One region of the Mesorhizobium sp. M0491 genome, then DNA from elsewhere that is predicted to be linked to it. Evidence: riboswitches for the same ligand, from Rfam matches in the RefSeq annotation. Region 1 holds a riboswitch; the other holds the start of a gene.
The links. Region 1 has a riboswitch for thiamine pyrophosphate ahead of thiB (thiamine ABC transporter substrate binding subunit). Riboswitches for the same ligand answer to the same signal wherever they lie in the genome.
Positions count from the first base shown of each region.

Region 2: linked by a shared signal. The riboswitch ahead of thiC (phosphomethylpyrimidine synthase ThiC) and the one ahead of thiB (thiamine ABC transporter substrate binding subunit) in region 1 are both predicted to bind thiamine pyrophosphate.

Region 1 covers NZ_JAMYRE010000015.1:190,375-194,584, reverse strand. The annotation lists gene NKI69_RS20975 (ABC-F family ATP-binding cassette domain-containing protein) at 1-817, opposite strand, end outside; gene NKI69_RS20970 (thiamine diphosphokinase) at 819-1,478, opposite strand; TPP riboswitch at 1,566-1,680, shown strand; gene thiB (thiamine ABC transporter substrate binding subunit) at 1,724-2,722, shown strand; gene thiP (thiamine/thiamine pyrophosphate ABC transporter permease) at 2,966-4,210, shown strand, end outside.
Region 2 covers NZ_JAMYRE010000004.1:311,806-316,015, forward strand. The annotation lists gene thiO (glycine oxidase ThiO) at 1-720, opposite strand, end outside; gene thiC (phosphomethylpyrimidine synthase ThiC) at 717-2,552, opposite strand; TPP riboswitch at 2,656-2,772, opposite strand; partial or broken gene NKI69_RS07160 (ATP-grasp domain-containing protein) at 2,996-4,210, opposite strand, start outside.

The sequences.
Region 1 (4,210 bases):
TCGCCACCATGGTCGCCGACCCTTCGGCACCGCGATGGCCGCGAAAACGCTGGCGCATGGTCTGCAACTCGCCGAGCCGGCGCATGTTTCGCTTGCGCCGCGCCGTCACGCCGTAGCGCAGCCAATGCTCTTCGCGAACGATCTGGCGGCCGAGTTTATGCTGCTCGCGCTCTTCTTCCTCCAGGACCAGGTCGCGCCATTCCTCGAAATGGCCAAAGCCCTTGTCCAGCCTGCGGGTCTGGCCGCGATCGAGCCAGATGGTGGCGCGCGACACACGTTCGAGAAAGCGGCGGTCGTGCGAGATGACGATCAGTGCCGAGGAGGTGCGGATGAGTTCTTCTTCCAGCCATTCGATGACCGAGAGGTCGAGATGGTTGGTCGGCTCATCGAGCAGCAGGATGTCTGGCTCCGGCGCCATCACGCGGGCAAGGGCAGCACGCCTCGCCTCGCCACCCGACAGATCATTCGGACGTTCCTCACCCGACAGTCCGAGATGCTCCATCAGATAGCTGGCTCGGTAGGGATCGTCGGCGGGGCCAAGCCCGGCCTCGACATAGGCGCGGACGGTGGCAAAGCCCTCCATGTCCGGCATCTGCGGCAAATAGCGGATAGTTGCCGAAGGCTGGCGGAACACCTCGCCGTCCTGCGGCTCGATCAGGCCAGCGGCGATCTTCAGCAGGGTCGACTTGCCCGACCCGTTGCGGCCGACCAGTGCGATCTTGTCGCCGGCCGAAGCCGTCAAGGCGGCGCCGTCGAGCAGCGGCGTGCCGCCGAAGGTCAGTTTTATCCCGTCGAGGTTGAGAAGAGGCGGGGCCATGTCAGCTTTCAGGTAAGGGATAGGGATGAGCGAGCAGCATCGCGCGGCCATGGCCGAGCGCGATTTCGAGGCGGCCCCCGGTCTTGTCGGACTTGACCTCGTTGGAGATGGTCAGCGACGAACCGAACACCACCTTGACGTGGTTCAGCGGCCATTTGGCGCCGGTGACGGTCAGGCCGGCGAGCTCGGAAAAGCCGAGCACCGAAAACAGCGTGCCATCGGCATAGTCGAAGCCGGCCATTCCGCGCAGCAGCGGGATGCCTTCCTGAGCGCCGCTGGTCAGGAGCACATCGGTCCCTGCTTCGGCCAGGCGCAAGGCAAGCGCCAGATGCAGGAAAGCGTGGTCGGCGCGCTTGCCGCCGAAAGCACCGGCGAGCACCAGGCGGGTCGCGCCGCGCTCGAGTGCGGCGGCAATGGCCAGTTCGCCATCGGTCTGGTCCTTTTCCGCCGGGAAGGTCCGGCGCGGCACGGCAGCGAGATCGTCAGGCAGCTCGGCTGGCACGGAATCGAAATCGCCCACCCACAGTTCGGGCACGAGACCCAGCAGCCGCGCATGCCCGATGCCGGCGTCGGCGGCGATGACGCGGGAGCCTTCGGCCTGGCGGTCGAGCCGTGGCGTGCGGATGAGATCGCCGCCAAGCAGGATGGTGAATGTGCTCATATCGTGTGGCCCTTACCAGCCCGGCACGGGAAACGGAAGGCGGCAAACTCCCACTTGCATGGGGGATCGGCCCGGCCTATGTGTCGAAACGCTCTAACGGGGTGCCGGACGCGATCTTCGCGGGCCGGCTGAGAGGCAGTCTCGCCAACCCGCTGAACCTGATCCGGTTTGTACCGGCGGAGGGATTAGACGTTTCGGACAGTCCGACGCCTCAATTCCTTTCAATTCGAACGAAGGAGGCGCCGATGCGCACGCTTTTATACGCTCTTGTTTCAGCAACGGTCGTGGCCTTGTCCGGGCCGGCCTTGGCCAAGGACAAGCTCACCGTCTACACCTATGATAGCTTCACCGCCGACTGGGGTCCGGGTCCCGTGGTGAAGAAGGAGTTCGAGGCCGAATGCGGCTGCGATGTAGAGTTCGTCTCGGTCGCCGACGGCGTCGCGCTGCTCAACCGCGTCAGATTGGAAGGCGCGTCGACCAAGGCCGATATCGTGCTTGGCCTCGACACCAATCTCACCGCCGATGCCAAGGCGTCAGGCTTGTTCGCGCCGCATGGCGGCGTAACTGATGTCAACGTGCCGGGTGGCTGGAGCGACGATACTTTTGTCCCCTTTGACTACGGATATTTCGCCGTCGTCTACGACTCCGAGAAGCTGAAGAACCCGCCGAAAAGCCTGAAAGAACTGGTCGAGGGCAGTGCCGATGACAAGATCGTCATCCAGGATCCGCGCACCTCCACGCCGGGCCTCGGTCTGCTTCTGTGGGTCAAGTCGGTCTATGGCGACAAGGCGCCCGAGGCCTGGGCCAAGCTCAAGGCGAAAGTGCTGACCGTGACGCCGGGCTGGAGCGAGGCCTATGGGCTGTTCACCAAGGGCGAGGCGCCGATGGTGCTGTCCTACACGACGTCGCCGGCCTACCACATGGTCGCCGAGAAGACAGAGCGCTATCAGGCAGCGTCGTTCGAGGAGGGCGAGTATTTGCAGATAGAAGTCGCGGGTATCACCACGGCGGGGGCCAAGAACCCGCTGGCGGCCAAGTTCATCGCCTTCATGACCGGGCCGAAATTCCAGGATGCCATCCCCGAGACCAACTGGATGTTCCCGGCCGGCAAGACCGACAAGCCGCTCAATCCGGCCTTCGACAAATTGGTCAAGCCGACCAAGACCTTGCTGTTCAGCCCCGACGAGGTCGCCGCCAACCGCAAGGCCTGGGTCGATGAGTGGCTGGCGGTGATGAGCAAGTAGGCTTGCGAGTTCTTTTGATGTTCGCGCCACTCCACCCCCCTCTGGCCTGCCGGCCATCTCCCTCTCAAGGGGGGAGATTGGCAGTGTCGTTGCTGGTTATAGTCCGGCAACGTTGGAGACTAGCGGAAGCATGGGTGGCGGCCGATCTCCCCCCTGGAGGGGGAGATGTCCGGCAGGACAGAGGGGGGCGCCAAGGAACGCAATCCTTTGTAATTGCCGCGATGGAAAGAATGGTGGTCCAGCGTGCAACGCGCGTCTGACCCCCGCATCACCGCTGGCACCCTCGCGCTCGCTGCAATCGCGCTGCTGATCGGCGGCGCGTTTGCCGGCCTGCTTTTCGAGGGCGCCCATGATTTCTCGGGCGCCTGGGCAGCCTTAGATCCCTATCTGCTTCGCGTCATTCGCTTCACGCTCTGGCAAGCGGCGCTCTCGACGCTGCTTTCGGTCATCCCGGCGCTGTTCGTGGCGCGCGCTCTGTCGCGACATCCACGTTTCTTCGGTCGCGCCTTCATCCTGCAGATATTCGCCGTGCCGTTGGCGCTGCCGGCTATTGTCGCAGCACTCGGCATCCTGGCGCTTTATGGCCGTGCCGGCTATTTCGCCGGCGTGTTTGCTGTGATCGGCGGGGGAAGCTGGCCGGGCATCTATGGCCTGTCCGGCATCCTCGTCGCCCATGTCTTCTTCAACCTGCCGCTGGCGACGCGGCTGTTCCTCGAGGCGCTGCAGACCATACCGGCCGACCAATGGCGGTTGGCGAGCCAGCTCGGCATGGCGGCGCGGCCGGCGTTCCGGCTGATCGAATGGCCAACGCTGCGCGCCGCACTGCCCGGCGTCGCCGGGCTGGTGTTCATGCTCTGCATCACATCCTTCACCATCGTGCTGACGCTCGGCGGCGGGCCGGCCGCGACGACGCTTGAGGTCGGCATCTACCAGGCGCTGCGCTTCGATTTCGATCCCGCGCGGGCCGTTACACTGACGCTGTTGCAGATCGCCTTGACCTTTATCGTTGTGCTGGCCCTGACGCGCCTGGGCGCCAATGTGGTCGGCGACACCAATTTGCCGGTCGCGCAACGCCGCTATCTCTCGGTCAATCGGAGCGAGACCTGGTTGAACGCGCTAGTCATCATCCTGGCGCTGCTGTTCGTCGTTGGGCCGATGGCGGCAACCGTGGTGGCCGGGTTGGGTGCGGACCTCGGCCGTTTGGCCAGCGAGGCCACCGTCCGGCAGGCAACGCTGACCAGCGCAGCGCTCGCCTTCCTGTCGGCGCTGCTTTCGGTGATGCTGTCGCTGGCGCTGACCATGGCGCGGCGGGCACTGGCGCTGAACCGCCGTGCCGGCGCAAAGACACTGCTCGAACGCGCCACCGATACAGGCGCCGGTTTTGTCCTTGTCGTGCCGCCGATCGTCGTCGGCGCTGGCTGGTTCCTGTTGCTGCGCCATGTCGGCGATGCCTTCGCCATCGCCCCGGTCATGGTCGTCACCGTCAAT
Region 2 (4,210 bases), on a different contig from region 1:
CACCGGTCCGGCACTCTGGCTTTCAATCATCGTCGCTCCGATCATGAAACGGTGATCGGTGCGCGGCACGGCATAAAGCGGAAAGCGTGGATGAAGCAAACGGACCGGCCGCGACAGCGAGACATCAGGCGTGCGAAGGATCAGCATTTCGCCGCGAACACCGCGCAGCCTGTCATCGGCCGCTGCCATTCCCATGCAGTCTATCTGACGGGCGAAACCCGAAACAGGCCGGGCGTCGCAGCCGAAGTGGAATTTGACACCCATGGTCGCAAGCTTGTCATGAAGTGCCGCCATCGCCGGGCGTGGGTCGAGGTGAGCCTCGTCGGGGAAGAGCAATCCGCGGCGGAAGCGGCGGGCTAAGTCGGGCTCCAGCAAGGCAATTTCATCTTCCTCGACACGCCGATAGCCCGTCGTGCGGCTGGCGAACCGGTCGAGCTCGCCCGCATCGCGCGGCGCGGCCAAGACCAGCGTTCCCCGTCGTGCTACCAAGCCTGGCGTTGCGGCGTCCCACCAGTCGGCGGCGTCGCGTCCGAGATCCAGCACCGGCTGCTCGGCGCTTTCACGCTCGCACCACGGCGCCAACATGCCACCGGCGAACCACGACGCATTGCCTCCAAGGGCAGGCCTTGTCTCGGCAACGGTAACCGCCGCGCCGCGTGCGGCGAACTCGAAGGCGGCGGTGAGGCCGGCAACGCCCGCCCCTTTGACCAAGACCTTCATGATGGCTCACGTGGCTGAGATATGAGCGGTGCGCCGGTCTCGTCCGCCGGCAGGTAGAGATCGCCGCCCTCGCGGTATTTCGCCGCCATCGCCGCCATGCCCTCTTTCTGTGCCTCGGCGCGGATGTCGTGAGAGATACGCATGGAGCAGAATTTCGGTCCGCACATCGAGCAGAAATGCGCCACCTTGTGCGCCTCCTTGGGCAAGGTCTGGTCGTGGAAGGACCGCGCGGTTTCCGGGTCGAGCGACAGATTGAACTGGTCCTCCCAGCGGAACTCGAAGCGCGCGCGGGAAAGCGCATCATCCCTGACTTTCGCTGCCGGATGGCCCTTCGCCAGGTCGGCGGCGTGGGCGGCTATCTTGTAGGTGATCACGCCGATCTTGACGTCGTTGCGATCGGGAAGGCCGAGATGCTCTTTCGGCGTGACGTAGCAAAGCATTGCGGTGCCGAACCAGCCTATCATGGCGGCACCGATGCCGGAGGTGATGTGGTCATAGCCCGGCGCGATGTCGGTCGTCAGCGGGCCAAGCGTGTAGAACGGCGCCTCACCGCAGACGGCGAGCTGCTTTTCCATGTTCTCCTTGATCTTGTGCATCGGCACGTGGCCGGGGCCTTCGATCATTACCTGGCAATCCTTCGCCCAGGCGATCTGCGTCAGTTCGCCGAGCGTTTCCAACTCGGCAAATTGCGCCGCGTCGTTCGCATCGGCGATCGAGCCTGGACGAAGACCGTCGCCGAGCGAGAAGGAGACGTCGTAGGCTCTGGCGATGTCGCAGATCTCGGCGAAGTGCTCGTAGAGGAAGCTTTCCCGGTGATGGTGCAGGCACCATTTTGCCATGATCGAGCCGCCGCGCGAGACGATACCCGTGACCCGGTCAACGGTCAGCGGGATGTAATGCAGCCGCACGCCGGCGTGGATGGTGAAATAGTCGACGCCTTGCTCGGCCTGCTCGATCAGCGTGTCGCGGTAGACCTCCCAGGTCAGGTCCTCGGCAATGCCGCCAACCTTCTCGAGCGCCTGGTAGAGCGGCACCGTGCCGATCGGCACCGGCGCGTTGCGGACGATCCATTCGCGGATGTTGTGGATGTTGCGGCCGGTCGACAGGTCCATCACCGTATCGGCGCCCCAGCGGATCGCCCAGACCATTTTTTCGACCTCTTCGGCCATCGATGATGTGACGGCGGAGTTGCCGATGTTGGCGTTGATCTTGACCAGGAAATTGCGGCCGATGATCATTGGCTCGCTCTCGGGATGGTTGATGTTGGCGGGGATGATCGCCCGTCCGCGCGCCACCTCGTCACGCACGAATTCGGGCGTGACGAAATCGGGCAGCGTCGCGCCGAAAGCCTCGCCGTCGCGCTCAAGCTTGCCGCGTAGGATCTCGCGACCAAGGTTCTCGCGGATGGCGACGAACTCCATTTCTGGCGTGATGATGCCGGCGCGCGCATAGGCAAGTTGGGTCACCGCCTTGCCCTGCTTGGCCTTGAGCGGCCGATTGCGTATCGGAAATTCCGGTGTCAGGCGCTCGCCGGTGGCGAATCCGTTGTCCTCCGGCCGGACATGGCGGCCGTCGCAGCCCTCGACATCGCCGCGCGCCAAGATCCATTCGTGGCGAAGCCGGGCCAGGCCTTTTTCGATGCTGGTTTCGACAGCCGGATCGGTATAGGAGCCCGACGGGTCGTAGACGGTGACGGGCGGTTCGCCGGCTGTCGGATGGACGGAGATTTCGCGCATCGGCACCCGGATCTGCGGGTGGATGGCACCGGGCTTGTGGATCTTACGCGAAGCAGGCAGCGGTCCCGTTGAGACGGCTGGGGTGAGGGCATTCATCTTGAGGCTCCTTTGCTCATGCATTGGAGACCCAGTTCTGTGCCGGAAGGATGAAAAGACGCTTCTGTCGACCTGCCGAAACAGGACCTCGGGCGTGAACTCCCGCAGAGCGCTTGCACCGTCCCTACGCCAGTATGAACTGGATCAGGTTCAACGGGTCACTGCGCCGCGAAAGCCAGCAGTATCTCAGCCCCTTGCCGGGACTCCCCTGGTGAATGCCTCAAGTTGAACGGGCCGGGGTTGTCTTGTCAAGCGCGTGTTCGTCCTGCGGCGGCGGTGGGCGGCAATCAAATTGGGGCCAAATTGGGCCGACGGCCTCGCCACGGGTCGCGGAGAAGTTCCGCGGGAGACAAGGCAGGTGTGGCCAAAGCTGCATTTGCCTCGTCAAACTTGATGTGACATTGACGTAGACGGAACTGCTGCGTTTCAAGGATCTTAAGCCGTCAATGCCTGATCGGAACAGAACTGGTGGGCCGCCCGAACGCCCCACAAACATCGTGCTCTCGATCACCTCTTATTGTCGCCGGAAAAGGGGTGATCGACCAATCGATCAAGTCGACCGCTCGCTGAAGGGCGCCCTCGGTTTCAGCACGGCTGGGCGAAGTGGCAATGACATGTCCAATCCAGTCTCGGAAATCCCCCTTCCTGACGATCGGTGTCTTGGGTTCAACATTCAATTTGACCTCGGCCACACCTGATATAGCAGCTGCCTGAGTGTCGCCACCAATCCAGTCCAGGGTGCCATCTTGATCAGGAAGCAGGAATCGCGCGGCCGCAGTATGCGAATGCTTTTTGCGCAGATCCCATTCCCCGCCAATGACAAGCTTGATGTGCTCGGCGACGAGGTCGACACCGTAAGCTAACTGGACCAGTTGAGGGTCGGGCGCGCCACTAAGACGCGGATTAACTTCAATGACAACTGGACCGCGTTTCGTGCACCGGAGTTCAACGTTAGTTGGCCCCAGCCAAGGCCGAGAGCCCGCAAACAGCTCAGCGAAACATCGGCGATGCGCTCACGCTCCTGATCGGTTAGCAGGGCCGGATACGTCACCTCACGTATGACGAAATGGGGGAGGGGACCAAAGTCATTGGCGCAAATCGCAACGACCTCATTCCCCATAACATTAATGCTATAGAACGGGCCCTGTGCGAATTCTTCGACGAGTATTTTCGGTGTAGACCGCCATATGTGCTTTCCGCCCAATAGATAGGTCGTATGTTCGGCTACGTCTTCGAGGCTGCGGCACAATCGGACACCCATGCTGCCGCTGCCTACTGCCGGCTTAAGAATCACGGGCAGGCCGATCTCTGCAGCCGAGCTTTCTACCTCCGCCGCATTCGTTGCCAACCGATAAGCCGGTATTGGAACGCCGGCCTGCGCGAGGAGTTGGCGTTGCTTGAATTTGTCGCAGCTTCGTTCAATCGATTCAGGGTTCGGTCCCGGTAGATCGAAATGCCGGCAAAGCTTGCCAACTGTCGCATAGATCGATTCATGGTCCCCGGCAAAGCCAGTAATGCCAGCAATGTCGTGGGTAGCACGCAGCCGCGAACTTTCGCGGACCAACGCTTCGAGATTGCCAGTGTCGACACGGATTGCCTCAACGTTTTCCGCCGAAAGATAGTCGTACCGAGGTGGATCAGCCGTCAGAGTAATTGGA